One region of the Arthrobacter sp. KBS0702 genome, then DNA from elsewhere that is predicted to be linked to it. Evidence: riboswitches for the same ligand, from Rfam matches in the RefSeq annotation. Region 1 holds a riboswitch; each other region holds the start of a gene.
The links. Region 1 has a riboswitch for cyclic di-AMP ahead of FFF93_RS09270 (NlpC/P60 family protein). Riboswitches for the same ligand answer to the same signal wherever they lie in the genome.

Region 1 (7,086 bases):
GACGCGGACCCAGTCGACCTGCATCTGTGACGGGCTGGTGGCGGTGCCGTCGGGGAACCAGTCCAGCTGCATCGTCTGGTGCATTCCGACCGTGGGCTGGTGCGCCGGGTTCTTGTCGGTGAACGTTTGCACGCCGTCGATGTAGCCGGTGATGCCGGCCGGAGTCCACTCCACCGCGTAGTTGTGCCACTGCGTCGTGTCGACTGGCGTGGCCGCCGTCGCCTGGAAGTCCCCGCCGCTGCAGGCGTAGTGCAGGAAGAACTTCATGGCAGCCGTGTTTGAGGTGCCTTCGGCGTAATCCACCTCGGCACAGTTGGGCGAAGTGTTGTTGTTCGGCCACAGCAGCAGCACCGGGTGGTATTCGGGGTCACGGGCGTTGGTCCTCATACGGGTTTCCCAGCGGCCGTACTTTTGCTGGCCGAACTTTGCCGACATCCCGCCGGTGGTTCCTGCCGCATCTCCGGTGACCGTGGCGACACCGTTGGCCACCGACCAGGCCTGGGGGCTGCGGACGCCCTTGCCTGCATGGCCGGTGCCGTTGAAGACGCCCCACTTCGTGGCGTCCGGAGCACCGGTGTAGGAGAACTCGTCGCCGGCCAGTACTGGACCCCACCCGAAGGCGGCGGCGGCCTGGGCTCCGTTGCCCGCGGGTGCCGCCGGGGCCGGGGGGACCGCGGGTGACGCCGGCGCCGCGGGTGCTGCCGCCGGCGCCGTGGGGGCAGTGTTGGGGCCGGGAGGTGCGGCTGCGGGCGGAGCGGCCGGCGCTGCGGTGGCGGTGGTCGCGGCGGGAGCGGGCGCGGAAGACGTGGCCGGCGTCGACGCCGGGGCGGCTGCCCGGGAGGACGACGTCGGGCTGGCAGCCGTGCTCGGCCCGGTGGGACCGGTTGTGGACGCGGCACTGCATCCGGTCAGCGATAAGGCACCGAGGGTAACGGTGATGGCAATTTTCTTGAACAAGTGACCCCTCCGGGATATTGAATTGGCGCAAGCGATCGGCGCGATCGACCCGGTGGGGAAAGTCTTGCAACCTCTTTCAGCCCCGCCGGGCGGACAGGGTGAGCAGGCGCCAGCCGGCGCGGCGGTGCCCGGCAAAAGCGGGCATCCGGGGCCCTGCATTCGGGCCTGGCCCTCGGGCCAGCCGCCAACGTTACTCGATCGTGACCTTTGTTTGCAAAACGCCGTCCGTAACCGCGGCGCGTGCGGGCCGGAAATTAAAGTGCCGCCAGCTGCATCCGGGGCAGGGGCGCGGCCGGTAGTAAGGGTGTAAGCGAAAACGCCCGCATTCGGGCCTCAATGAGGAGCTCCACATGCACACGAAATCACTCTCAGCAGCTGCCGGCGCGCTGACGCTGCTGGCCGGACTGACCTTCGCTGCCCCCGCGCAGGCAAATGCGAAGCACCACGACCACGACACCGCGAAACTCTCGGTGCTCCACGGCGTCCCGGGACTCACCGTGGACGTCTGGGTGGACGGAAAGCTGACGCTGGACAACTTCACGCCGGGAAGCCTGGCCGGTCCGCTGGACATCCGCGAGGGAGAGCACAAGATCGCCATCACGGGCGCGGATGCCACGAGCGCCGACAACCCCGTGATCGGACCCGTTGAAGTTGACCTGAAAGAAGGCCGGGACTACACAGCCGTTGCGCACCTGACGGCGGACGGAAAGCCCACGGCCACCCTCTTCAAGAACGACACCTCGGCAAGCCCCGATGGCAAGGGCAAACTGACGGTCCGGCACGTAGCCGCAGCCCCCGCCGTCGACGTCCTTGCCGGTGGGAAAGCCGTGATCAGGGGCCTCGAGAACCCGCACGAGAAGAAGCTCACACTCAAGGCGGGCACCATCTCAGCCTCGGTGGCGGCGGCGGGCAGCACAGAGGCCCTGATTGGCCCCGCGGACGTGAAGGTCAGCAAGGGCAAGAACACGATCGTCTATGCGTGGGGCAGCCTGTCCGACAACAATCTTGGCGTTGCCGTGCAGGTGGTGAAGTCGTCAAGGCACGACGACTAAGGGTTCCAGCATGGTGCTGACTGAGCGCCAACCGGGTGGCGGGACCGCTGCGATCGCGGCCCCGCCAGCCGCTTGTTCCGGCCCGGCTCCATTGCAGGGTGGGCGGTCCGGGGGAATAATGGCGTTCCACGGGTCTCATTCCCGCTCTAAGGAGCACCTGATGGAGGCTGCCGATCGTGAATGGAACGTTGCCATTGACCACGCCTTCGCCGCGGGCGAGGAACGGGCGCTCGCTGAGGCATATCGCAGACTGGGGCCCCTCATTCACACGCTGGCGCTGAGAGCGCTGCGCGAGCATGGCGCCGCCGACGACGTCACCCAGGAGGTCTTCATTCGCGCCTGGAAATCGCGGACCAGCTATCGCCCCGAGGCATCACGTCTGCCCGCCTGGCTGATCGGGATCACCCGCAACGCCATCTCCGATGCTTTGTCCGCCCGGTCCCGCCGGCGGGACGTTGAACGTGCCGCCCTGCGCCTGGTCAACGACCCGCAGCCCGGCGCCGACCGGCCGAACGCCGACGCACTGGCGGACCGCTTCACGCTGGAAGACGAGCTCGAGCGACTGGGACACCCGCAAACTGCCATCATGCGGTTGGCATTCTTCGAAGACCTGACCCACGACCAGATCTCGTCCCGGCTCAACCTTCCACTCGGCACGGTCAAGAGTCATATCCGCCGCAGTCTCGCCCGGTTGCGGTCACGGCTGGAGGTGGAACATGGATCATCTTGACGACGATCTCCTTGACTTGCTGGCGCTCGGCGAACGGCCGGCTACCGAGTCGGAAGCTCGCCACCTGGCCGGCTGCGCCGCATGCTCCTCGACGCTTGAGGCGCTGCAACATACCGTGTTCGTCGCTACCGTCAATCCCGAGCACGTCGAACTGGAAGCGCCCGCCAGCCACAACTGGGCCGCCATTCATGCGGCCCTGGGGCTCTCCCCGTCCCTGGCCGGCGACCCACTCGGCGGTCCTGCCCCCGGTCCTGCGGCCGAGGGCGCCGGGCCCGCAGACCCCGCTGCGCCTGGCGGGGATATCCTGGCTGACCCCGGATCCCGGCCGAGCGCCCGGCGGCAACGAGGCGGCCGCCAAGGTGGCGGTAGCTTCCCGCAACGGGGACCATGGCTCCTCGGTGCCGCCGCCGGAATCCTGCTTGGCGCTGCCGGGGCCTGGACAGCCCTGACCATCCTCGGCCCCGGTGCGCCGCCGGTGGCCGCACCCAGCCCGTCCCGGCCCACCGCTGTCGTCATCGCCCAGACTGCACTCGCTCCGCTGGCCGGACACTCGGCCAGTGGAAGCGCCCGGGTGGAGGATCTTCCCGACGGCTCCCGGCAGCTGGTCATCAGCCTTCCGGAGGAGAAACTTACGGGCTTCCGCGAGGTCTGGGTGGGATCCGCCGACCTGTCCAAAATGGTCAGCCTGGGGGTCTTGGGCCAGGGGACCCGGTCCTTCGTCCTGCCGGGGAGACTGAACCTGGCGGACTACCCGGTGTTGGATATCTCCAATGAGCCCTACGACGGGAATCCGGCCCATTCTGCCGAGAGCATCGCACGCGGAAAGTTCGCCGCGCAGGGGTGATCTCCCGGCAGCGGCCCCGGCTGCGACAGAATGGGACCATGAGCGAGGCCGGTGACTTCATTGACGCGGCGCTGCAGCGGGAGAGTTCCTGGCAGCGGGCCGAGGAGGCGCAGGCCCGCTTCGGTCCGGAACTCGGGTCCTATGGTGCATCAGTCGGTGCCGTCCGGGGCGCGGTCCGGGATGCGCTCCGACGCTACCGGCACCTCGGCCGCGACGGGATCACGGCGCTGAGCTCGGAATTGTGGGCGGTGCCCGTCTTCGAACGCCGTCTCGCCGCCGTTGTCCTGCTGCAGTCCCGCCTCGCTGAATTGGACAACTCGGACCTGACCCGGATCGAGGGCTTCCTGCGCACCGCGCGCCTTCGCGAGCTGGCAGATCCGCTGGCCGTCGACGTCGTCGGGCCGCTCATCGCCGGCCTTGACGGCCTCAGCCGGAGCCGGGCGGAGGCCGTCCTGGAACGGTGGCTGCAGGACCCAGACCCTTGGCTGCGCCGCTCAGCCCTGCTGGCGCCGCTGCGCGGACTCCGTGCCGGGGGCGGCGACTGGGAGGGCTTTGCGCGGCAAGCCAAGGGAACACTGGCCCACGGTCCTGGCACTGCGGCGGACACCGCCGTCGGGACCCAGGACGGCGGTGGTGGCCTGGTCCGCGAAGCGGTGCACCGGGTGCTTGCGGACGTGGGCAAGAATCGCCCGGGGCTGCGGCTGTAGCCGAGCGGGCCTAAGTGCCCTCGTGCACCGACTCGGCCCGGCGCCACACTGAGGCCGTGAAGACATTCCAGGGGAACCGCCGGGCCTTGACGTTCAGTGCCGCCGCCGCGGCGGCAGCGCTCGTGCTGGCCGCGTGCGCGGGCGGGCCGGGGACGGGCCCGCCGACCGTCGGCGTCCCTTCGACCGGTAGCAGCACCGCGGCCGCAGGCTCAACGGAAGCGTCCCAGGCGGCAGGCACCGGGACTGCAGGCTCCGGCACCGCAGGGTCCGGCGCCGGCCCGGAGAGCACCCCGGCAATGAATCCGACGACGGGCGGCGGCCAGGACTATTCGGACGCCCAGCTCCAGTCGCTGCTGCAAGGCGTGAAGCTCCAAGGTGCCGGGGAACTGCGCGTCGACGATCCCCGGGCGCTCGCCTCCGGGGCAAGGGGCGATTACCAGGACATCTCTGATCCAAAGCGTGGCATCCGTCCGGGCCAGTGCGAGCTATTCGAGAGTTACCTCATGTTTAACGCTGCCAATGGCACCCTGGCCAGCGGACTGCTGGTTCCTTCCACCCCGGAGGACCAGAACGCGATGAAAATGACCGGGACCTATCGTTCCGTGAGCGCCGTTCATCCCGCGTCTGCTGGGGGACCCTCCGAATTCCGGCAGCGGCTCGAAGCCTACAGCGCCTGCGGCACCGTCCGGGAGGTCTCGCTGCTGGGGGCCAAACCCCAGATGGACATCGCCCGGCTGCCCGGCCAGGTTTCAGCGGCTCAATCCTTCGCGGTATCCCAACTCACGTCCGGACCGGTACGGGTCGGTGCAATCTACGTGGGCGGGACAAAGGCCGGCGTTGACGTCATTTGCCGCCAGAGCGTCAACGGCAATGCTGCGGACACGCTCGACTTCGACGCCGCGGCCCGGCAGGGCGCGGACGTGGTCAACCAGGTCCTCGGCAGGCTTCCCTAAGGCTCCGTCCGGCGCTCCACCACGGCGTACGCCTTGCCATCGAGGAACTGCCAGTCGGTCACCACCATAAATCCGAGTGCATCCACCCGATCATTCAGCACGTGGACGTCGAATCCGCCGTCGCGCGGTTCGGCGTCCCACGTCGCCACGTGGATTTCCCCGCCCTCGAGAACCAATAGCTCCGTGTTGACGTCGAAGTCTTCCTGCGGCTGATCGCTTAGCTGGCAGATGGCGACACAGTGCCTGGTCATATCGGGGCCCTCCGTTTGAGGAATGCTGGCTGACCTCATCCTATGCGTTGCGGCTGCCGGCACCCTAGGCAAAATTCCGCGCCCGGACACCCTGTCGTTACCTGAATGTGACATTACCGCCGGGTACCGTTACCGTGGATGGGTGCCTGTTTGTTTCCGATACGGGCGCTTCCGGGCCGATTGCCTAACTCTGCCGCGGCCCGGGATCCGAATGCAACCTTCTGGCAGAGACGGGGAAACCACTTTTGACTTGCCTTTCCGGCAGGTCTTGGGGTGAAGCCGCATAGCCCGCTCTGGCGGGTCCGCGGCCGGGTGTCTCCCATCCGAATCCGACAGCTCACCTCGCAGGCATTGGGAGAGGCTACAAACATGACTTCAAGCACTACTGCTGCGCGCCATCGTTCCGACGCCCCTGCCGGACGGACCTCGGCATTTTCGGTTAAGCCAGGCACAGTGGGCCGCCAGGCCGCAGTTATTATGGCCGCCTCCGGCCTCGTCCTGACGAGCGGCATGGCTGCCAACGCGGCCGCCGCACCCGCAGAACGCGACACCGCCCCCGCATCCTCCGTCGACGTCGCGAGCAAGGTCTCCGCACCGGTGACTGCTGATTCCGCCGTGCAGATCAGCTTCGACCGCCCGGCGGTGGCAACCACGCCGGCACCGGTGATCGAGCAGCCCAAGCCCGTCGCTGCGCCGGTCGCGCCCGCTGCGCCCGCCGCGCCCGCCGTCGCTCAGGCGCCGGCCGCGCCGAAGATCACCGTCCAGGCAGCCGTTGCCCCGGCCCCGGCGGCCGGCGGAATCAACGCCGCGATGCTCTCGGCCGCCTATAGCCAGATCGGCATCACCCAGGACTGCACTGCCATGGTCGAGAAGGCCCTTGGCGCTGCCGGCATCCCGGTTGGTGACCTGGGTCCCCAGCAGTTCATGAACTACGGCAAGGTTGTGGCCGACCCGCAGCCCGGCGACATGATCGTCCAGTCCGGCCACGTCGCCATCTACGCCGGCAACGGCCAGGCGATCAGCGGCGGCATGAACGGATCCAACCAGACGATCTCGCACCCGCTGTCCTGGCTCACGGCCACCGGCGGCGTGACCTTCGTCCGCGCCGGGGCGTAGTCACCTCGTAAGCACTGCTCCCGAAGGCCGGTGGCCGGTTGTCCCCACGACAGCCGGCCACCGGCCTTCGCGTGTACGGTGCGGCTCAGCTGGTGTAGCGGAGCCGGAGCACACCGTTGCCGAACGTCCTCGTTTCGGCGAGTGTGAGCGCGGTCCGGCTGTCCGAGGGCTTGAAGAGCGGTGTGCCGCGCCCCAGCAGCACCGGATGGATGTAGATCCAGTATTCGTCGATGAGTCCGAGCCGGCGGAAGCTGTCTGCCAGTTGGGCGCCGCCCAAGGCCAGGTCGCCGCCTGCCTGCGCCTTTAGTTCCAGCACCTCCTCGACGACGACCTCGCGCGCCACTGTTGTGTTCCAATCGGCGCGCTCCAGGGTTTTGGAGTAGACGATCTTGGGCATCTCCCGCCAGATCCCCGCGAACTCGGCCTCGGCCGGCGTGCTGGAGGGGTCCCGGTCCGCTGTCGGCCAGTAGGCGGCC
Region 2 (7,086 bases), 1.3 Mb from region 1:
GGGCGCATGGCGATCCCGTCGACCAGCAGCCGGCCGCCCAGTTCCGCGACCGTTCGCCGGAGATGGTCGGTGCCAGAACGGCCAGTGCCGCCGGTGGTGATGACGACGTCGGCCGGCAGCGGTTCCGCGGCGTCACCGGCGGCCGGGCCGGCCTGCGCCGCCGGGGCGTCGGTGTCTTCAAGGGCGGCGAGCCACTCGGCGTCGGCGTCACCGATCTTGACCTCACCGGCGAAGATCCCGCCGAGCATTTCAACGACGGCGGCCAGCTGCGGCCCGAAGGTGTCCCGCACCTCGCCCGGTTCGGGGACGCCGCTGCTGACGACCTCGGAGCCGGTGAGCACGAGCCGGACCACGGGCTTGCCTAGGACCGGCAGCTCGTCGTGTCCGGCGAGGGCTGCCAGGGCCAGGTGCGCGGGGTTAAGGACGGCGCCAGCCTTGATGAGCACCTCACCGGCGGCGGCTTCCTGCGCGGCGTTGCGGATGTGGTCGCCGTTGCGCGGTTCCCCGGGCTTGGCCCCGCCGCCGAGTTTCAGGACCGGCAGCCCGTCCTCGTCCGGGGCGATGACGCCGCTCTCACTCCGGAGCACGGCTTTCGCGCCCGCCGGGATCAGTCCGCCGGTGACGATCGGGCTGGCCTGGTGCGGGGCCAGCCGCTGCCCGGGCTCGGCGAGGATCCAGGGGCCGCTGCCGTTGACGGCCCAGCCGTCCATCGCGGAGGAGGCGTAGTGCGGCATGTCATGCAGGGCTCTCAGGTCCTCGGCCAGGGTCCGACCCAGCGCATGCCGGAGCGGCACCGGTGCGGCCGGGATGGGGGTGGCGCAGTCGAAGGCCAGCTGCCGCGCCTCCTGCCAGCCGTGTGCAAGGTGCCGGTGGGGAGCCTCGGCGGAATCTCCGGAGGCTCGGTCGTCGGGGACCGAGGCGGCGTCGGCGGCGGCATGCCGCGTGGGCGGGGGATCGTCGGGGCCGGCGCTGCTGTCGGGCGGCTCAGGCGTCATGCCCCGGGAGCCTCGGCGGCGGCGTATTCCTTCGCGAGTTTCCGTGCCACGCCCATGGCGGCCTGCATCGACACACTGTCTGGGGCCTGGCCTGAACCCGAGGCCAGGCCGGCGGCGAAGCCCGCGATGAAGGTGGTCAGCGGCGCGGCGGGGCGGACGATGGAATGCGCCGCCACGCCAGCCAGTCCCAGCACTTCGTTGATGTCGATTTCGACGTCGTCGAGCTCCAGGGCCTGGAGCAGCGCGCGGCACCAGTCTTCCAGCGTTTCATCCTGGCTTTTCACTGTTTGCCTCCAAAGTCGAATTCGGCCGCTCCGTCCCGGACCGGCCTAAGCCGGGGTCTGAAACCCCCAGCGCGGAAGCGTCATCCCAGGTGTCCACGTCATCGGTGGAACCCGGCGGAACCGGAACCTTCCGCAGTTCAAGACTAGCAAGCAGGGCGAAGACGGAAGCCCCCTCGAGGGCGTTCCGCCGGGCCGCGTCGTCGACGGCGTGTTGTAGCGCGGCTGTGCGATAAAGCCCGACGAGGGGCTGGGTGCGCCCGTCCGACGAAACTGCCATGACCCCGTCGCGGCCGGCCGGGACTCCCGTGCGGCCCTCCTCGCCTGCAGCCAGCAGGGTGCCGACGGCGGCGGCGACCCGCGGCATGTCGCAGGCGAGCACCAAGGTCAGAACGGCGGGGCTGTTCCCGGTCCCGGCCAGGGCGTCGAGCCCGGCAGCGATTGCGGCGGCAGGTCCGGCGAACGGGGGGTCCTCGCGGCAGCCCAGCACCTCCGGCGGGAGGCCGCCCACCTGCGGGCCGACCACCACGGCCCGGCGCGCACCACGGACTGCCGCGAGGGTGAGTTCCAGCAAGGTGGCGCCGTCAACCGCCAGCTGGGCCTTGGGCACGCCGCCGAGCCGGGAGGACCTGCCCCCGGCGAGGATCACGACGTCGAATTCCACCCGCCCAGCCTAGCCGCAGCGGCCGGCACAGAGTGCAAGCGTGGGCCGTTCAGTGCGCCTTTTCGGGGAGCAGGAACGGGTCCCACGCCGGCGTCGGCTTCTCCAGTTCCTTGATCTGCCAGATGGTGCCTTTCGGTGGCCCCGGGACGAAGCCGAGTTTCCAGCCCATTTCCGCGGGCGTATGGTCCCCCTTGGCGTTGTTGCAGCGCAGGCAGGCGGCGACGAGGTTCTCCCACGAATCCGCGCCGCCCCGGGACTTGGGCTGGACGTGGTCGATGGTGTGGGCAGCTTTGCCACAGTAGGCGCAGCGGTGGTTGTCCCGGCGGAGCACTCCCCTGCGGCTGACCGCCGTCATGGTGTTGTATCGGGGCCTGATGTACCTGTTCAACAGGATCACCGAAGGGCGGCCGAGGATGTCCTGCGGGCCCACCACGGGATCGTCGCCTTCGGCCACCACGCTGGCCTTCCCCGTCAGCACAAGGACCAGCGCCCGGCGGAAGGTGACTACCGCCAGCGGTTCATATCCAGCATTCAGAACGAGAGTGCGCATCCGCATACCTCTTCACGGCCGCACCCGCCAGGGGCACGAGGGCCGGCTGCCCTGTGCATGGTCGGGCTATGGATCGACACCACAAGAGTAAACACCGGGAGCCCGGATTACCGAATTTTTCTTATCCCGGGCGCGCGCGGCACGGCCCGGCGGCGGGTCCGCCAACGCAAAGGACCCCTGCCGCGGGGCAGGGGTCCTTCACAATGCTTCCGGCGGGCGCCGGGATTCAGTCCTAGCCGCCGACGCGGATGAAGACCGGGCCGGAGCCTACGTTGACGCTGTAGAGCGCGGTGGTTCCGCCGTTCCAGCCGCCGTGGACGGCCATGCCGTTGCCGACGTAAACAGCGATGTGGGCCATGCCCATGCCGCCGTTCTGGTAGTAGGCGAGGTCGCCCGGCTGAGCCTCAGCGGCGCTCACGGTGCGGCCCAGGGACAGGTAACCTGCCGGCCAGCCGTGGTAGTTGATGCCCACTGCGGCAAGTGCGTTGGTCGCCAGCATGGTGCAGTCCTGGGAGACGCCGATCTGCGCGTAGGCAGCTGCGGCGATCGAAGCGCCCATGCCGCTGACAGCAGCCGGAGCCTTCGTGGCCAGGGAAGCCGTCACGGCGGTGCCGGTGGAAGCAGCAGCTTCCTTGACCTGGACAACCGGCTTGGGTGCCTCGACCGGGGCCGGTGCGGTGGTGACAGCAGGCTTCTCGTAGGAGATGGCGATGCTGGAGGCCGCGGAGATCGTGGCCGGTGCGGTGGACTGTACTTCCATGGCGGAAGCAGAAGTCGATTCGCGCTGAACGTTGGTCTCGGCAGCGTTGGCTGCGATACCGCTGGTCAGTACCAGGCCGGAGGCTGCAGCGATAACCGCGGCCTGGCGACCCATACCACCGGCGTTGTCGCCGACGGCCTTAGCAATGACAGCCAGCGAGTTGGTCTTGGTGACCTCCGCGCGGTGGCGTGCAATGGTTGCACGAGTAGTCATTCAGTTCTCTCTTTCGTGATCCTTTTGTCCGCGCTTTTACAGGCGGGACTGAGGACGCTCCGGCATCTTGGGGGTACGCCGGATCGCCCCGAAACGGGTTTCTTTAGCGAAGGGTGTACTGCGAAGACGCGCCAAAAGCGGGAACTGCGTTGTGAGATCCAGTCCGGGCGCCGGCAAGGGCCGCGCGGAGCATGGAGTTCAGCGGGCTCAAGTGAGCCTCGCCAGCGCGAGAACGCGCAGCATTGTGGCGTGAAGACACGAAAGTAGCCTCTCCCAATGCCTACGAGGTGAGCTGTCGGATTCGGATGGGAGTCACCCGGCCGCGCCGCTTCCTGGGAAGCTTTGCGACTTAACCCCAAGGTCTTCTTGCGAAGACCAAAATTGGTTCCCCCGCCCCTGCCAGACGATGTCATGCGAACGGACCTTGAGCGGTGGCAGAGTTAGGCAATCCACTCAAGAGCGCCAACTTCGGTGAAGTTGGCGTGCTTCATACGGTACAGCAGTTAGGACTCAATGTCACATTCAGATCACGGCGTGTCACAGAAATGCGAGTGGTCCCTCGGGTCGGTCTAAAGCCAGCCCAGCGGATCAACGACTTCTCCGTTGACCATCACCTCGAAGTGGAGGTGGCAGCCGGTGGAGGCGCCGGTGGTTCCGCTCATCGCCACCACATCGCCGCGGGAAACCTGCTGGCCCACGCGGACGTTTGAGGACGACAAGTGGTTGTACGTGGTCTCCAGGCCGTTGCCATGGTCGATCACGACGCGGTTGCCGCCCCCGTAGGGGTGCCAACCGGTAAAGGTTACGGTGCCGCTGGCCGCGGCGTGCACGGGGGTGCCGCACTGGGCGGCGTAGTCCTGGCCGCGGTGGAATTCGCCCACGGCCCCCGTGATGGGACTGATCCGGTAACCGAACGGCGAGGCGGTCACCATCACGTCCAGCGGTGCCCCCAGGCTACCGGCCGAGGCTGCCCTGGTAATCGTGCTGGCCGACTGGGCACTGAGCAGCTGCTTGAGCTTGCCATCCGGGTCGCCCTTGGTGGTGATAGCCGTGCGGTTGAAGTCGATCTGGGCCGCTGAGGCCTTGACCTCGGGCTGGGCCGCGGCCGACACAGAGCCGGTCTTGGCGGCGTCGTTGGCCATGACCGGGCCAGTGGCCGGGACGCTGATGGTGAGGACCAGTCCAGTGGCCGCCAGGGCGATGCCTGCCTTCTGCCCAACGCCGCTGACGGCGGCGAAGTCTGTCATCTGGCGGAACGCGCTGCGCCGGCCGCGGCGTTCATCGCGGTGCGCGTCACGCGGGCGCTCGGCGGTCACGACGGCGGCGGCCGGGCGCGGCTCCGGAGCGGGACCGGTCGCGCGACGGCGGCCCCTGACGGTCTGGGTGGTCAAGTACGGTTCCTCTCTGGATAGCCTGCGAAGTTAGCTGTCGGATTCGGGTCAGAGAGATCAAAGACCCGGTCCGCCGATGCAAGCATCCAGACACAGGGACATCCAGGGAGGCCCTCGTAGAGTTTGCTTGCCGCTAGCGGACTTCACCCCAAGGCTGTTGAATCAACAGCCGCTTGTGGTTCCCCCGCCTCTGCCAGAAGGTGACTCGCCTACTGATCCGCTGGCAGAGCTCGGCTTCGGATCAGATAACGCTTTAGTATCAGTGCCAGTGCTCAACTATAGGGGATTAAGGCAAGCAGTAATAATTTCGTTATCTCGCCTGTGCACAACCCCTGGCCGGCCCCGGGCATGCCCGCCCCGCGCGAGCTACCCGAGAGTAACAAAGACGTGGGCTGCAACCTCGGGAGGCAGTTCCAAGGCGCCTTCAATGTCCGGGACCCGGACCGAGATGTACTCCCCCACTCGTTCCAGCGACACCCTTGCGCCGGGACGGATTCCGCCTTCGTCCAGCTGGACCAGCAGTTCCGGCTCCACCTGGATGGGCTCGGCCAGGCGGCTCACGGTGATCCGGGAGTCCGCGCCGTAGCCGGCCATGGCGTCGAGGAGGTTGACGACCCCGTCCGCGATGCCTGATTCGGGGAGCCCGCCAAGATCTGCCAGTCCCGGGATCGGGTTTCCGTAGGGAGACACGGTGGGGTGGTCCAGCATCTCAAAAATGCGCCGCTCAACCCGTTCACTCATCACGTGTTCCCAGCGGCAGGCTTCCTCGTGAACGTAGGCCCAATCGAGTCCGATCACGTCGGCGAGCAGCCGCTCAGCGAGCCGGTGCTTGCGCATGACCTCGATCGCGCGCTTGCGGCCCGCTTCGGTCAGCTCCAGGTGCCGGTCGCCGGAAACCACGACCAGGCCGTCCCGCTCCATGCGGCCGACAGTCTGGGAAACGGTGGGGCCGGAATGGCGGAGCCGTTCGGCGATGCGGGCGCGGAGGGCGACGATGTTCTCTTCTTCAAGTTCCAGGATGGTCCGAAGATACATCTCGGTGGTATCAATCAGATCCGTCATTCAGCTCAGCTCCTCGAGCGCCGTCCTTGCGTCATTCCCACCGTACCGCGTCCGGGATGCGCCCCGGCGAGATCCGCCGTACGTCACCGCACAGCCTAGCCTATTTTGAATTACTCCGGATAATCCCGGACCCCGACGGCGCCGCCCCACCGTGCCTGTCTCAATGACCGGACTATGACGGACGTTTTTCCCGCCTGCCCGGGACCGTCGGGCAGAATAAGGGCAGGTCCCCGGCCGCAGCCCACGCACGATCCGCCCGGGCCACGCCACGCACCCAGCCGACAATTGGAGCCACTGTGAGCGACACCCGCATCACCATCCCCGCGAACCTCCTGCCCAAGGACGGCCGGTTTGGCGCCGGCCCGTCGAAGGTCAGGCCGGAGCAAATCCAGGCCCTGTCCGCGGCGTCGGCGACGCTGCTGGGCACCTCGCACCGCCAGGCTCCGGTCAAGAACCTCGTGGGTTCGGTGCGCACCGGCCTCAGCGACTTCTTCCGGGCCCCCGAAGGCTACGAGGTTATCCTCGGCGTCGGCGGGTCCACGGCGTTCTGGGACATTGCCAGCTTCGGCCTCGTAGAGAACAAGGCACAGCACCTGTCCTTCGGCGAGTTCGGCTCGAAGTTCGCCGCGGCCACCAATAAGGCGCCGTTCCTGGCCGAATCCTCGGTCATCACCTCCGAGCCCGGCACCCGCCCCGAGGCCCGGGCCGAGGCCGGCGTCGACGCCTACGCCTGGCCGCAGAACGAGACCTCCACCGGCGTTGCCGCGCCGGTGCGGCGCGTGCCGGGGGCGGACGAGGGCTCGCTCGTACTGGTCGACGCCACGTCCGCGGCCGGCGGCCTGGATGTCGACGTCGCCGAGGCGGATGTGTACTACTTCGCCCCGCAGAAGAACTTCGCGTCCGACGGCGGACTGTGGCTGGGCCTGTTTTCCCCGGCAGCGCTGGAGCGCGCCGCCCGGATCAAGGCCAGCGGCCGCTGGATCCCGGATTTCCTGGATCTGCAGACCGCCATCGACAATTCACGGCTGAACCAGACCTACAACACTCCGGCGCTGGCCACCCTGGTGACCCTCGATGCGCAGGTGCAGTGGCTCAACGCCAGCGGCGGCCTCGACTTCGCCGCCGCACGGACCGCCGACTCGGCCGGCCGCATCTACCGCTGGGCCGAGG
Region 3 (7,086 bases), 1.5 Mb from region 1:
CTCTTCGCCCGGGCGGGCATCCGGCGCGCACAGGTGGACGCCGACGTGCAGTCCCACCGGATCCTGGAACTCCCGACGGCGCGCGGCTGCACGTATGTGCTCGGCAGGGAGGACTTTGCGTGGGCGCTGCGGCTGGGACGGGATCCGGCCGAAGCAAGCTTCAAAGTCGTCGGCAGGCTTGGCGTGGACCGCGGCGAGATCGCGCTGCTCGAGGAGCAGGTGCTGCACACCCTCGCGGAAGCCGGAGTCCCGCTGGACCCGCGGCAGCTCAAGGACGAACTCGGGGAATCGGTGCGCAACCTTGGCGAGGAGGGCAAGAAGAAGGGTGCCGCCACCACGCTGCCCACTGCTCTTGGCATCCTGCAGGCGGACGGCCGGATCCGTCGCGTCCCGGCGACCGGCCGGCTCGACCAGCAGCGCTACGCCTACGAACCCTGGAACCTGGCGCCAAGCACCCTCAGCGACGAGGAGGTCCGTGCCGAGCTGATCCGGCGCTACCTGGGCTGGACCGGAGGGGCCACCTTCAAGCAGTCGCAGTGGTTCACCGGCTTTACGGTCGCGCAGAGCAAGGCCGCGCTCGCCGCCGTCGGCGCCGTCGAAGTCCCCACGGCCGCCGGCGGGGACCCGCTCTGGATGCTGCCCGACGACGTCGCCGGGCTCGCCGCGTTCGAAGAACCTGCCGAAGAACAAATCCAATTGCTTGCCGGAACCGATTCGCTGGTGCTGCTGCGCCGGAACGCGGCGGAACTGCTGGCCGGGGAGGACCAGGACAAACCTGCGCTGGGCCGGCTCGCGCTGCAGGCCGACCTGCCGGACCATCCGATCCTCGACCGCGGCCGGATCATCGGCCTGTGGCAGTACGACCCCGCCGAGGGGCGGATCGCAGCTTGGGTCTTTGGTGAGGCTACGCCCGCCGTGGACCGGAGGATCGCCGAGGTGGAGACCTGGATCAGGGAGGACCTGGGCGATTTCCGGGCCTTCAGCCTGGACTCGCCGGCGTCCCGGCAGAAACGGATCGACGCGTTGCGGGCGTCCACGACCGCCACCGCGGAGCGGTAGCTTAGGCACCGCGAACGGCGGCCTCAGGCGCCGCGGTGTGCCGCGAAGAAGTCCCGCAGCAGCGCCCCGCACTCCTGCTCCCGGACGCCGCCATACACCTCCACCCAATGGTTGAGCCGCCGTTCGCGGAGAATGTCGAACACGGAACCGGCGGCCCCGGCCTTCTCATCCCAGGCGCCGAAGACCACCCGCGGAATCCGGGCCAGCACCACGGCGCCGGCGCACATGGCGCATGGCTCCAGCGTCACCACCAGGGTGCAGTCCTCAAGCCGCCAGCCGTCGTCGTTCAGGCCTTCCAGCGCGCGGCGGGCGCGCAGCCGGGACGCTGCCTCCCGGATGGCCACCATTTCGGCGTGCGCGGTCGGGTCCCCGAGCGCCTCCCGCTCGTTGCGTCCCGCGCCGAGCACCGAACCGTCAGGTCCGATCACGACCGCGCCGATCGGCACGTCCGCGGTGGCCAGCGCCCGGCGTGCCTCGGTGAGGGCCAGACCCATCCATTCCGCATGCCGGGGCTCGGGGGTAGTCATGGGTCAATGGTAGTTTCGATCCTAAGCAGGCTGTGCACCTTCGCGGTGTACCGGAAAGTCGGGAGACGGCAGTGAGCACCAGGACTGAGAGCTGGCTGATGCGGCGCTGGGGCAAGTGGGTGGTGCCGTACGCCGCGCTGTGGATCACGATGCTGATCGGCGGCGTGGTGGTCGTGGCCCTGGCCCTGACCAGCGCGGAGGTCTATGACAACGTCGTGGACGACGCCGGCCTGGCCAACCTGGACAAGCCGATGCTCTCCTACATGGAGCAGCTGCGCAGTCCGGGCCTGGACTCCTTTGTTACCGGGTTCACGAACATCGGCGGCGGCATCGGCATGCCGATCCTAGGCAGCATCCTGACGGCGTTGCTGATCTGGGTCTCCCGAACCTGGCGGCCGCTGATCCTGATCGGAGGTGCCGCCGCGGTTTCGGTGACTGCCACGTCACTGGGCAAGAAGCTGATCGGCCGGACCCGGCCCGACCACGCCGACGCCGTGCCGCCCTACGAGAGCTCACCGTCGTTCCCCAGCGGCCACACACTGAACACCACGGTGGTGATCGGGCTGGTGGTCTACCTTGCCTGCCTGCAGGTCAAGCGCACGATCGCCCGGGTCGGCTTCATCACAGCCGGTGTGATCTTCATCTTCGCCATGGGCATGAGCCGGGTCTACCTCGGCCACCACTGGATGACCGATGTGATCTTCGGCTGGGTCATCGGGCTGGGCTGGGTGGGGATCGTGATCCTGGCGCACAGGCTCTTCCACGTGCTGCGGCGCCGGGAACACACCGGCCCCGCTCCGACGTTCGACAACGAGGCCCACCTGCGCGACGGGGCCCCCGGGAACAGCCGCAACGGCTGAACGGACGACGCCGATACCCCCGGCCCGGCGGGACGGTCCCCGGCGTCCGGGTGATAGTTTTGACCCATGCGCACTCTCGTTGTGGACCACCCGCTGGTCGCCCATAAGCTCACCGTTCTGCGGGACAAGAACACCCCGTCCCCGGTCTTCCGCCAGCTCACCGAGGAGCTCGTCACGCTCCTGGCCTACGAGGCAACCCGCGACGTCCGCACCGAACCCGTGACCATCGAGACTCCGGTCAGCACCACCATCGGCACGGCGTTCACCAAGCCCACCCCGCTTGTGGTCCCCATCCTGCGCGCCGGACTCGGCATGCTCGAAGGCATGACCAAGCTGGTCCCCACGGCCGAGGTCGGCTTCCTGGGCATGGCCCGCGACGAAGAGACCTTGGACATCATCACCTACGCCGAGCGCCTCCCCGAGGACCTGACGGACCGCCAGATCTTCGTCCTGGACCCCATGCTGGCGACAGGCGGCACCCTGCGCGAAGCCATCAAGTTCCTGTTCAAACGCGGCGCCTCGGACGTCACGTGCATCTGCCTGCTCGCCGCGCCGGAGGGCCTGGCCAAGCTGGAGGAAGAGCTTTCGGAAGCCAACGTGACGATCGTGCTGGCCTCGATCGACGAGAAGCTCAACGAGAAGTCCTACATCGTCCCCGGCCTGGGCGACGCCGGCGACCGCCTGTACGGCATCGCGGGCTAGGCGCCACCCCGGGGTTCCGGCGGCCGGCGTCCGGGACTAGCCTGTGCCCATGGACTGGAAACTCGAACTCGTATTTGTCCCGGTGTCCGATGTGGACCGCGCCAAGGATTTTTACGTCAACAAGGTGGGCTTCAACGCCGACTACGACGAACGGCCCACGGAAGGCATCCGGTTCGTCCAGCTGACACCGCCGGGTTCCGGGTGCTCGATTGCGATCGGCGAGGGCCTCAACGATGCCCCGCCCGGCACCGCCCCGGGCCTGCAGCTGGTGGTCAACGACATTGAGGCCGCCCACAAGCAGCTTAAGGACAACGGCGTGGACGTCAGCGACATCGACGTCCACGACTGGGGCCACTTCGTCCACTTCTCCGACCCTGACGGCAACAAGTGGGCGGTGCAATACATCCCGGGCCGTCCGAACGGCTAGCCGCCCGGGGCGGGCGAACCCGGGCGGCCGGACCGCCGGGTTTCCGGCGCACGTGAGGCCCCGGATTCAGTGAATCCAGGGCCTCACAATTCGCCGGGCAGGGGCCCGTGTGGCGGCTGTTTAGTACCAGTTGTTCGCGTAGTGGAAGTTCAGCGCGCCGCAGGGCGAGCCGTACCGGTCCTGCACGTACTTCAGGCCCCAGTTGATCTGGGTCCGGTAGTTGGTCCGGTAGTCCGCGCCGGCGCTTGCCATCTTCTCGGCCGGCAGGGCCTGGACCACGCCGTAGGCGCCGCTGCTGGGGTTCGTGGCGGTGGTCTTCCAGTCGGACTCCCTGGTCCACAGCTTCTGCAGGCACTGCATCTCGCTGGGAGCCCAGCCATGGACGGGCAACTGTGCGGCGGCATAGGCCTGCGCGCCGGCCGGATCGTCGACGGCGACCGGCTGCACCGGGGCGGGGGCGGCGGCTGGGGCGACCGGCGCAGGCGGTGCCGGCGGTGCCGGGGCTTCGGCGGGCTTGACTTCCGCCGCCTTGGCTTCGACGGTGCCGGTGGAGGGGGACGCGGGGGCGTTGCTGCCGACCTGTTCGAACTCCAACTTCTGCAGCGACGATTCCTTGGACGCGTCTGCCGTGTGGGCCGTCGTGCTGGAGGCCTGGCCCGCGGCGCCTGCGCCCAGCAGTACCGCGAGGGCAGTTGCCACGACGGCGGCGCGCTTGCCCTTGGAGCCCGCACGGGCGCCAACCCGGGACAGTGTCGTGCGCTTCGCCGGCTCGGCGCGGTGGCGCGCGATCGCGGCTTCGGATGCCTGTTTAGCGCCTTCTGGGCGCATGGGTACCTTGAAATCAGTCATGTTTGCCTCTCAACGCCTACGGAGTTAGCTGTCGGGTTCGGATGCAAAAATCCGGCCGCACGGAATCTCGACGTGGCGGCTTAACCCCAAGGGTGCATGGATGCAGATGCCCGGGAACTCTGGGTCCCCCGTCTCTGCCTAATCCATCGGAATCCGGGAAGCGGCAGAGTTTGGCGTCAATCCGGATATGCGGCCAGATCGATGGCCGCACCCTAAAAACGGTACCGGACTTTCCTTTGGATGTCACATTTAGGTAACGGAGGACTCGTTCAACCGCGTGGCGGCTTGCCTCTCCTAGGCCGCCGGAGCCGCCTCGGGGAGGCGGACGGCGAACTGCGTGCGGCCGGGCCTGGACGTGACGTAGACGGTGCCGCCATGGGCCTCGACAATCGCCTGCACAATCGACAGCCCCAGACCGCTGGTGCCTTCCGCCGTCGCCGCCGGAACAGGGGAGGTGGAGGTGGCGGGGGAGCCCGCGCGCGCCTGCGCCATGGCGGGCGGCGGTGCCTGGGATCCCGCCCGGGATGGCACTGCGGCCGGCGCCGCGGTTCCGACGGGGTTCCGGCGGGACGCGTCTGCCCGGGCAAAGCGGCGGAACACCCGGTCCACGAATTCGGGGGCAATTCCGGTGCCGTTGTCCGTCACCGTGACGATGGCGGTGCCGTCATTGGTGCGTTTCACCGCTGTAGTCACGGTCGTTCCCGGTTCGGTGTGCTTGCGGGCGTTGGAAAGCAGGTTCGCCAGCACCTGGTGCAACTGGGCAGCGTCGCCCCGCACCACTACGGGCTCCTCGGCGAGTTCCAGTTTCCAGAGGCGGTCCGGGGCCATGACCTTCTCGTCGCTGACCGTCTCGATTGCGAGCTGGGAGAGATCCACGTCGCTGAACTTCAGCGGCTGGCCCTCGTCGAGGCGGGCCAGCAGGAGCAGGTCCTCCACGAGGGTCGTCATCCGTTCCGACTGGCTCTGCACCCGGGCGAGGGATTTCTCGCCGTCCGGGGTGAAATGCTCTGTCATGCGCATCAGTTCCGTGTAGCCGCGGATGGCCGTCAGCGGGGTCCGCAGCTCATGCGAGGCGTCGGCAACGAACTGGCGCACCTTCATCTCGCTCTGCTGGCGCGACTCAAGCGCGCTGGAGACGTTATCCAGCATCTGGTTCAAGGCGTAGCCCACGCTGCCCACCTCGGTGCCGGGATTGGCGGCCGACGGCGGCACGCGCACCGCGAGGGCGACCTCGCCGGCGTCGAGCGGGAGGCGGGAGACTTTGGTGGCCACCTCTGAAAGGTGCTCCAGCGGTTTCATGGTCCGCCGGATCAGTGCCGTCCCGGCCAATCCGATCACGACCAGACCGCCGGCGGAGACCAGCACCATGGTCCACACCAGCGAGGCCAGGGTGTCTTGCTTCTCCTTCAGGGGCAGGCCCGTGACGATCACGTCGCCATACGGGGTCTGCGCGGCGACGAGACGGTAGGCGCCGCTGGACAGGGTCCGGTCAACTGCCGGTTCGTCGGGAGTGAGCGCGAGCAGGACGTCGGCGTCGTCGGCGGAGAGGGCTTTCCGGCTGGCATCCTCGGCCAGGAAGCCGGCACTGGTGACGTCGTCGTTGTGGATCCGGGCGTTGAGGGTGCCCACGGCCTGGCCGCGCGCTTCAAGCGGGTCCCGGCGCCCGTCCCCGCTGCCGGGCCGGCCGAACTCCCGCGCCCGCTCGGAGGCCTGGTCCAGCTGGGAGTCCAGTTGCTTCGTCAGGAAGAGATTCATCGAGGCGTAGCTGACCAGGCCGACGGCGCCGCAGATCGCGACGAGCAGAGCCATGGCGAGCAGGACCAGGCGCGTGCGCAGGTGCCAGGTTGAGGGGCTGCGCCAGTCCCGGCCGGGGGCGGAGGGGTCACGCTCGGGGGCTGCCACGGACTAGTCCGCCGGTTTCAGGACGTACCCGGCCCCGCGCACGGTATGGATCATCGGCGGGTGGACCGCGTCGACCTTCTTGCGGAGGTAGGAGATGTAGAGCTCCACGATGTTGGCCTGGCCGCCGAAATCGTAGTCCCAGACGCGGTCCAGGATCTGCGCCTTGCTGACCACGCGTTTCGGGTTTTCCATCAGGTAGCGCAGCAGCTCGAACTGGGTCGCGGTGAGGTGGAGTTCTTCGCCGGCACGGGTCACTTCCCGGGTGTCCACGTTGAGGACGAGGTCCCCAACCACAAGCTCGGCGGTGTCCATGGCCGCGACGCCGGAGCGCTGGACCAGCCGGTGCAGCCGCAACAGGACCTCTTCCATGCTGAACGGCTTGGTCACGTAGTCGTCGCCGCCCGCTGCCAGGCCGGTGATCCGGTCCTGGATGGCGTCCTTGGCGGTCAGGAACAAGGCGGGAACCTCCGGCGCGAAGGCCCGGATCCGGCCCAGCAATTCGACGCCGTCGAAGCCGGGGAGCATAACGTCCAGAACCAGCACGTCCGGCCGGAACTCCTTGGCGACTTTCAGCGCTGCCGGGCCGTCCGCCGCCACCGCCACGGACCAGCCGGCCATCCGCAGCCCCATGCTCATGAGTTCCGAGAGGCTCGGTTCGTCGTCCACCACCAAAGCGCGGATGGGAGACCCGTCCGGGTGCGTAAGGGTGGGCAGGTTGTTGGTCATGGAGTGCGAGGTGGCCATGGGACAACTCTCCAAT

Region 2: another riboswitch for cyclic di-AMP. It lies ahead of FFF93_RS03380 (M23 family metallopeptidase); the one in region 1 lies ahead of FFF93_RS09270 (NlpC/P60 family protein).
Region 3: another riboswitch for cyclic di-AMP. It lies ahead of FFF93_RS02540 (hypothetical protein); the one in region 1 lies ahead of FFF93_RS09270 (NlpC/P60 family protein).

The regions. Positions count from the first base shown of each region.
Region 1 is NZ_CP042172.1:2,019,448-2,026,533, reverse strand. It holds gene FFF93_RS09305 (glycoside hydrolase family 16 protein) at 1-957, opposite strand, end outside; gene FFF93_RS09300 (DUF4397 domain-containing protein) at 1,308-2,009, shown strand; gene FFF93_RS09295 (RNA polymerase sigma factor) at 2,170-2,739, shown strand; gene FFF93_RS09290 (anti-sigma factor) at 2,726-3,583, shown strand; gene FFF93_RS09285 (DNA alkylation repair protein) at 3,622-4,290, shown strand; gene FFF93_RS09280 (hypothetical protein) at 4,347-5,243, shown strand; gene FFF93_RS09275 (hypothetical protein) at 5,240-5,494, opposite strand; cyclic di-AMP (ydaO/yuaA leader) riboswitch at 5,666-5,859, shown strand; gene FFF93_RS09270 (NlpC/P60 family protein) at 5,864-6,610, shown strand; gene FFF93_RS09265 (dihydrofolate reductase family protein) at 6,696-7,086, opposite strand, start outside.
Region 2 is NZ_CP042172.1:712,604-719,689, reverse strand. It holds gene FFF93_RS03400 (molybdopterin molybdotransferase MoeA) at 1-995, opposite strand, end outside; gene FFF93_RS17015 (DUF6457 domain-containing protein) at 992-1,279, opposite strand; gene FFF93_RS03395 (molybdenum cofactor guanylyltransferase) at 1,263-1,940, opposite strand; gene FFF93_RS03390 (HNH endonuclease) at 1,990-2,490, opposite strand; gene FFF93_RS03385 (NlpC/P60 family protein) at 2,723-3,463, opposite strand; cyclic di-AMP (ydaO/yuaA leader) riboswitch at 3,727-3,920, opposite strand; gene FFF93_RS03380 (M23 family metallopeptidase) at 4,033-4,854, opposite strand; cyclic di-AMP (ydaO/yuaA leader) riboswitch at 4,859-5,100, opposite strand; gene FFF93_RS03375 (metal-dependent transcriptional regulator) at 5,221-5,916, opposite strand; gene serC (phosphoserine transaminase) at 6,213-7,086, shown strand, end outside.
Region 3 is NZ_CP042172.1:528,890-535,975, forward strand. It holds gene FFF93_RS02515 (DNA glycosylase AlkZ-like family protein) at 1-1,059, shown strand, start outside; gene FFF93_RS02520 (nucleoside deaminase) at 1,083-1,586, opposite strand; gene FFF93_RS02525 (phosphatase PAP2 family protein) at 1,685-2,446, shown strand; gene upp (uracil phosphoribosyltransferase) at 2,513-3,148, shown strand; gene FFF93_RS02535 (glyoxalase superfamily protein) at 3,198-3,575, shown strand; gene FFF93_RS02540 (hypothetical protein) at 3,696-4,424, opposite strand; cyclic di-AMP (ydaO/yuaA leader) riboswitch at 4,424-4,610, opposite strand; gene FFF93_RS02545 (ATP-binding protein) at 4,719-6,326, opposite strand; gene FFF93_RS02550 (response regulator transcription factor) at 6,330-7,070, opposite strand.